2 regions of the Robbsia betulipollinis genome follow, and region 2 is predicted to be linked to the other one. Evidence: predicted binding sites of a transcription regulator. Region 2 holds the regulator's gene; the other holds the start of a gene.
What was found. The regulator HrcA, encoded in region 2, represses chaperone genes, less so after heat shock. The targets are predictions, from matches to a motif close to TTAGCACTCNNNNNNNNNGAGTGCTAA.
Positions count from the first base shown of each region.

Region 1: a site for HrcA is predicted at 1,803-1,829, ahead of rpoH (RNA polymerase sigma factor RpoH). Genes of this name have one in related genera too.

Region 1 covers NZ_JAPMXC010000001.1:1,832,539-1,835,953, reverse strand. Annotated here, with positions in the region: gene ybiB (DNA-binding protein YbiB) at 1-892, shown strand, start outside; gene OVY01_RS07960 (acyloxyacyl hydrolase) at 952-1,491, opposite strand; gene rpoH (RNA polymerase sigma factor RpoH) at 1,877-2,785, shown strand; gene OVY01_RS07950 (SCO family protein) at 2,853-3,415, opposite strand, start outside.
Region 2 covers NZ_JAPMXC010000006.1:164,504-167,918, reverse strand. Annotated here, with positions in the region: gene recN (DNA repair protein RecN) at 1-206, opposite strand, end outside; gene OVY01_RS16805 (NAD kinase) at 229-1,152, opposite strand; gene hrcA (heat-inducible transcriptional repressor HrcA) at 1,294-2,316, shown strand; gene hemH (ferrochelatase) at 2,396-3,415, shown strand, end outside.

The sequences.
Region 1 (3,415 bases), on a different contig from region 2:
CCTCTATGCGGCGATGCTCGACGGCCGGGTCGGCGACGTCGAACTGGGCGCGATCCTGATCGCGTATCGCATCAAGGGCGAGACGCCCGCCGAACTGGCCGGCATGCTCGGCGCGGCGCATGCACACATCGCCGCGATCGACGCCCCCGCGGGCGCCTGCCGCCCGGTGGCGATTCCGTCCTACAACGGGGCTCGCAAGCAACCGAACCTGACGCCCCTGCTCGCGATGCTGCTGGCCCGCGAGGGCGTGCCGGTCGTGGTGCACGGCGTGCGCACCGATGCCGGACGGGTGACCAGCGCGGAAATTTTCGCGGCACTGGGTATCGATGCGGCGGCGTCCGCGGCACAGGCCGCGCAAAGGCTCGCCGACGACCGTCTGGCCTTCGTGCCGATCGACGTGCTGTCGCCGGGCATGACGCGTCTGCTGCAACTGCGCGCGCCACTGGGGGTGCGCAACACCACCCACACGCTCGTCAAGCTGCTCGACCCGTTTCGCGTGTCGGCGGCCCGGCCCGACGGCGCGGTGCGCCTGGTCAACTATACGCATCCGCCCTACCGCGACAGCCTGACCGGCCTGTTCGGCGCCTATCCCGATATCGCGCATGGCGATGTATTGCTTGCCCGCGGCACGGAAGGCGAGGCGGTCGCCGATACGCGCCGGCAGGTGCAGATCGACTGGTTGCGCGATGGCCGGGCCGAAATCCTGGTGTCCGCCGCGCGCCGGGAAGCCGACGCCGCCGCGCCGCGCCTGCCGGCGTCGCTCGAAGCCGCAGCGACCGCGGACTGGATCCGCGAGGTACTGATGCACACGGACCGCATACCCGATGCGATCCTCAGGCAGGTCGACGACATTGCCCGGATTGCCCGCTCCAATGTCAGCAAAAGTCTCTAAGCTTTGTCCAAAATGGCGACAACCGCGGCTAAAGACCCTTGTCCGACCAGTGCCAGGGTTTACTTGAAATTGTATTGGACATAGACTTGCTGGAAGTCGATGCCGGGGTTGGGCCGCTTGATGCTGGCGTTGGAGAGATGCTGGAAGCGATAACCCACCTGGTACTGCTGATGCGAGCCGAACTTGGCGCCCACGCCCACCATGTCCGCGAACTGATAGGCGCTGGACAAGGTGTAACTGGAAGAGATGCGTGCATGCGTCAGCAGCCGTACCCCCACGCCGGCCTCGAAGTAGGGCCTGATCGCGCCGCTGGATTTCTCGAAGCGCAGGACCGGCGTGGCACCGAATTCCTCGATGGAGCTGTTGACGTTGCCGTTGGTATGCCAGTAAACCGCATGCGCTTCGCCCACCAGCCCGAAATGCCAGCCACCGATCGGCCACCAAGTCAGATGCGGGTCCCACACGAGGCCCAGATCGACCTTGTCCACCTTGTCGCTGTGATGGTCGGCATGCCCGACCGCCAACTGCGCGCCGAAGGTATTGCCAGCGTCATCGTCCGCCTGTGCCGCCAGCGGGAATGTGACAGCAAGGGTTGACATGCCAATAAGAGCTGCGCGCGCAACCGTTCTTCCAATGTGCATTGACTACTCCGTCCTGGTGACTGCCCGTCCCGGCCCGCCAGGCGACGCGACGACAGGTTTCGCGCGCTGAAATGAAGCGCTGGGCGAAGCGCACATTTTAAGCACGTTTTTGAGATTTACCGTGTTGTCCCGTAACAAATTTCCAGGTTGACATTGCTGGACGTTCACGACCCATACGGCGTACTATCAACCGTTGTCTCCAATAGATTGAAGATATTGACAAGGACAGGAAAGCCCGGATTTACGCGGCGCGCTCCCTTGCCGAAGTCTTAGCACTCATGTCCCGAGAGTGCTAAAATTATCTCTGTAGACCGCTAACAAAGGAGTTCGCGTGAGCACAGCCATGTCCCCTACCCTTTCTGCAGCGCCTGCGCGCGACGGCGCCCTTGCGCTGACGCCGAAGTCCCTGCTGACCGGGCACATCGGCAATATCGATGCTTATATCCAGGCCGTGAACCGGATCCCCCTGCTGACGCTGGCGGAGGAACAGGGTTTCGCGCGGGATTACCGTGAACAGAACAATCTCGATGCGGCACGCCACCTGGTGCTGTCGCATCTGCGTCTGGTCGTGTCGATCGCACGTCATTACCTGGGCTACGGCCTGGCGCACGCGGATCTGATCCAGGAAGGCAACATCGGTCTGATGAAGGCCGTGAAGCGCTTCGACCCGACGCAGAACGTGCGTCTGGTGTCATACGCGATGCACTGGATCAAGGCCGAGATCCACGAATACATCCTGCGCAACTGGCGCACCGTGAAGGTCGCGACCACGAAGGCGCAGCGCAAGCTGTTCTTCAATCTGCGCAGTCACAAGCAGGGCCTGCACGCGTTCACGCCCGATGAAATAGCGGGCTTGGCGAAGGAACTGTCGGTGAAGCGCGAGGACGTCGCCGAGATGGAACGGCGGATGTCGGGCGGCGATATCGCGCTGGAAGGCCAGGTGGACGATGGCGAGGAGACGTATGCGCCAATCGCCTATCTCGCGGACACCCGGCAGGAGCCAAGCGAAGTGCTGGCGACGCGCCAGTTCGACCGTTTGCAGTCGGACGGCCTGTCCACCGCGCTCGAATCGCTGGACTCGCGCAGCCGTCGCATCATCCAGGCGCGCTGGTTGAATGTCGAGGACGACGGCTCGGGCGGTTCGACGCTCCATGAGCTCGCCGACGAGTTCGGCGTCTCCGCGGAGCGCATTCGCCAGATCGAGGCCAGTGCGATGAAGAAGATGCGCGGTGCCCTGACCGAGTACGCATAAGCGAGAGCGTCCCTACGCCGGCGCGCCGCGCCGGCTCGCATGCCGCACAGGTGCGGGCGCGGCCCGTTCAGCCCTGCAGCAGAAGCCTGACGTCGTGCACCCAGCGCCCTACGCCCTGCCCGTCCCGGGCGTAGAGCCGCAACTTTCCGCTCGGATCGAAGACGAAGCTCGCGGCCGTGTGATCGACGGTGTACGCCGGCTGCGCGGCGACGCCATTCGCGCCCCCGCCGGAAGCGGGCGTTCCCGGCACGGCGCTCTTCGCCGCATAGATGTGGAACTGCTTCGTGACGGCCGCCACCGCGAGATCGTCCACCGGACGCAGTGCGACGAAAGAGGGATCGAACGCCGCCATGTACTGGGCGAGGATCGCCGGCGTATCGCGCGTCGGGTCGACGCTGACGAATACCACCTGCAAACGCGCTCCCTCGCGCCCCAATTGTTTTTTCGCCTCGGCGAGTTCGGCCAGCGAGGTCGGACAGACGTCCGGGCACTGCGTATAGCCAAAGAAGAGCACCACCACCTTGCCGCGGAAATCCGCGAGCGTGCGCGTCCTGCCGTGCGTATCGGGCAACGCCAGGTGCGTATCGAAATTGCCGTTATCGGTGATGTCGAGATTGTCGAACGACGGGG
Region 2 (3,415 bases):
TCGAATTCCGCGCTGATGTCGGCGCGGGCCGCGCCGGTGCGCACCACCGCGCCATCGCCGCGCGCACCGAGCGCGAGCGCGAGCGCGTCGATCAGGATCGACTTGCCTGCGCCGGTCTCGCCGGAAAAGACGGTGAAACCGGTGTCGAGTTCGAGATCGAGTACGTCGACAATGACGAAATCGCGGATCGAGAGATGACGTAGCATCGCGTGGCGGAGCCTAGAGGAGTCAGGAAGAGCGCGGTTCGTTGGCGGGATGTTCGTTCCAGTAGAGCTTCTTGCGCAAGGTTGCGTAATAGCTATAGCCGACCGGATGCAGGAAGGGCACGCGAAACGACGAGCGGCGGATCTCGATCGTGTCCTCCAGTTCCACCGACGTGAACGACTGCATGTCGAAATTGACGTTGACCTCGCGTCCGCCGATCACCTGGATGCTGATTTCCGAGCTGTCCGGCAGGACGATCGGCCGGTTCGACAGCGATTGCGGGGCGATCGGCACGATCACCATGCCGCCGAGTTGCGGGTGCAGGATCGGACCCTGCGAGGCGAGCGCGTAGGCGGTCGAGCCGGTGGGGGTGGCGACGATCAGGCCGTCCGAGCGCTGCGTGTACATGAAGCGTCCATCCACCACCAGCCGCAGGTCCGCCATGCCGGAGAAGCCGCTGCGGTTGACGACGACGTCGTTGAAGGCCAGCGCATCGTAGATCGTCTTGCCGGAACGCACGATCCGCGCCTCCAGCAGGCTGCGCTCCTCGCGCTCGAACTGGCCGTCGAGCAGTTCCGGCACCACCGTTTTCATGTCCTGGATCGGGATGTCGGTGATGAAGCCCAGCCGGCCGTGGTTCACGCCGATCAGCGGGGTGCTGTAGCGCGCGAGTTCGCGGCCGATGCCGAGCATCGTGCCGTCGCCGCCCAGCACGACCGCGACATCGGCCTGTTCGCCGATTTCCTGCGTGCTGGCCACGCGCGGCGGGTGCCGCAGGCCGCCGCCATTGCGCGCCAGATCGATTTCCGTCGCGGTGCCGGCCTCGAAGATCAGCGTGAAGCCGCGCCGCTCGATGCTCTCGGCCAGGCGCAACAGCGGCTCGCCGATGCCGGGGGTGTTTTGTCGGCCGATCAGCGCGACGGTCTTGAAGGGTTTGCCGTTATCCATGAGGCGATTACACCACAGCCGCGGAGCCAATAGTGTAAGGGCGCGGCCCGACACCGTGCAATCGCGGCGCAGGCGCGACGCCGCGCCGCTGCGGCGCAGGGATGCCGCATCGCGCACGCCGTATTACGATAGAATTCGAGCATGCTCGACCCACGCGCCCAGACTCTCCTGAAAACACTGATCGAACGGTATATCGCCGAGGGTCAGCCTGTCGGCTCGCGTACGCTGTCGAAGTTCTCGGGACTGGAGTTGAGCCCCGCGACGATCCGCAACGTGATGTCGGACCTGGAGGAGCAGGGCCTGGTGGTCAGCCCGCATACGTCAGCGGGGCGCGTGCCGACGCCGCGCGGCTATCGTCTGTTCGTCGATACGATGCTGACCGCGCAGCCACTGTCCGATGACGCCGCGGTCAAGTTCAAGGTCGCCCACCGCCTGCAGGCGGGGCAGCCGCAGAAGGTGGTGGCGGCCGCGGCCAGCGTGCTCTCCAGCCTGTCGGAATTCGCGGGCGTGGTGCTGACGCCGCGGCGCAGCCAGACCTTTCGGCAGATCGAGTTCATGCGCCTGTCCGACAAGCGCATCCTGCTGATCATCGTCACGCCCGAGGGCGACATCCAGAACCGGATCATGGCGACGCAGCGCGAATACACCGCGTCGCAGCTGATCGAGGCATCGAACTACATCAACGTGAACTACGCCGGCCTGTCGTTCGACGCGGTGCGGCGCCGGCTGCGCGCGGAAATCGACGCGGTGCGCACCGACATGACCACGCTGATGCAGGAGGCGGTGGAGGCGAGCAGCGAGGAAGCGTCGGACCCCGGCGACAATCTGTTGATCTCGGGTGAGCGCAATCTGCTGGAAATCACCGATCTCTCGTCCAGCATGGAACGCATGCGCCGGCTGTTCGATCTGTTCGACCAGAAAACCGGCCTGCTGCAACTGCTCGACGTGTCGAGTCACGCGCAGGGCGTGCAGATCTTCATCGGCGGCGAATCCCATCTGGTGCCCATGGAAGAGATGAGCGTGATCACCGCCCCGTACGAGGTCGACGGCAAGATCGTCGGCACGCTGGGCGTGATCGGGCCGACGCGCATGGCGTACCAGCGCGTGATCCCGATCGTCGACATCACCGCGAAACTATTGTCCCACGCGCTCAGCCAGCACTGAGTTCGGTATTGACCTCCCGGTGCCGCCCGCCCCGTACACGAGCCGGCCGTGCCGCGTGCCAGAAAAAGGAAGACGTTTGATGTTCGCCAATACCCGTGCCGGCACGACCCTCGCGGCCGACACTCCCGCCCCTGGTTCCACGCCCGTCTCGCCGCAGACGATTTCCGATGCGCAGCCCGGCGCGAGCGACTTCGCCGACGCGAATCGCGAGGCCAACGCCGGTTCGCCCGCGGCGGCGCGCGCGCTGGCTCCCGCGCCGTCCACGGCCCCGGACGGCGCGCCGCGTGTCGCGGTGCTGCTGATCAACCTGGGCACGCCCGACGCGCCGACGCCCAGGGCGGTCGGCCGCTATCTCGCCGAATTCCTGTCGGATCCGCGGGTGGTCGAGATTCCGGCGGTGGTCTGGCAGGTGATCCTGCGCGGCGCGATCCTGCCGCTGCGCTCCCGCTCGTCGGCGAAGAAATACGCGTCGGTCTGGATGCCGGAAGGCTCGCCGCTGCGGGTCTACACCGAGCGGCAGGTCACGGCGCTGCGGGCGCGTTTCGCCCGCGATGGTTGCGATGCGACGGTCGACTATGCGATGCGCTACGGCCAGCCGAACATCCCGGACACGCTCGACCGGCTGATCGCGGCGGGCGCCGAGCGCATTCTGCTGGTGCCGATGTACCCGCAATACTCGGCCTCGACGACCGCAACGGCCTTCGACGCCGCGTTCACGGCGCTCAAGCGCATGCGCAACCAGCCCGAGCTGCGAATGATCAAGGGGTATGCGGCGAACCCCGCCTACATCGCGGCGCTGGCCGAGCAGGTGGCCCGCCATTGGCGCGAGCATGGCGAGCCGGATTTCGCCGCCGGCGACAAGCTGGTGCTGAGTTTCCACGGCGTGCCGAAACGTACGATCAGGAAAGGCGACCCGTATTACGCGGAATGCCTGGAAACCGGCGCGCGCCTGACCCGGGCGCTGGGCCTGAACGACACCCAGTGCCTGATCACGTTTCAGTCGCGCTTCGGCAAGGAGGAGTGGCTGCAACCGTACACCGAGCCGACCCTGATCGAACTGGGCCGCACGGGCACGCGTCGCGTCGACATCTTCTGCCCG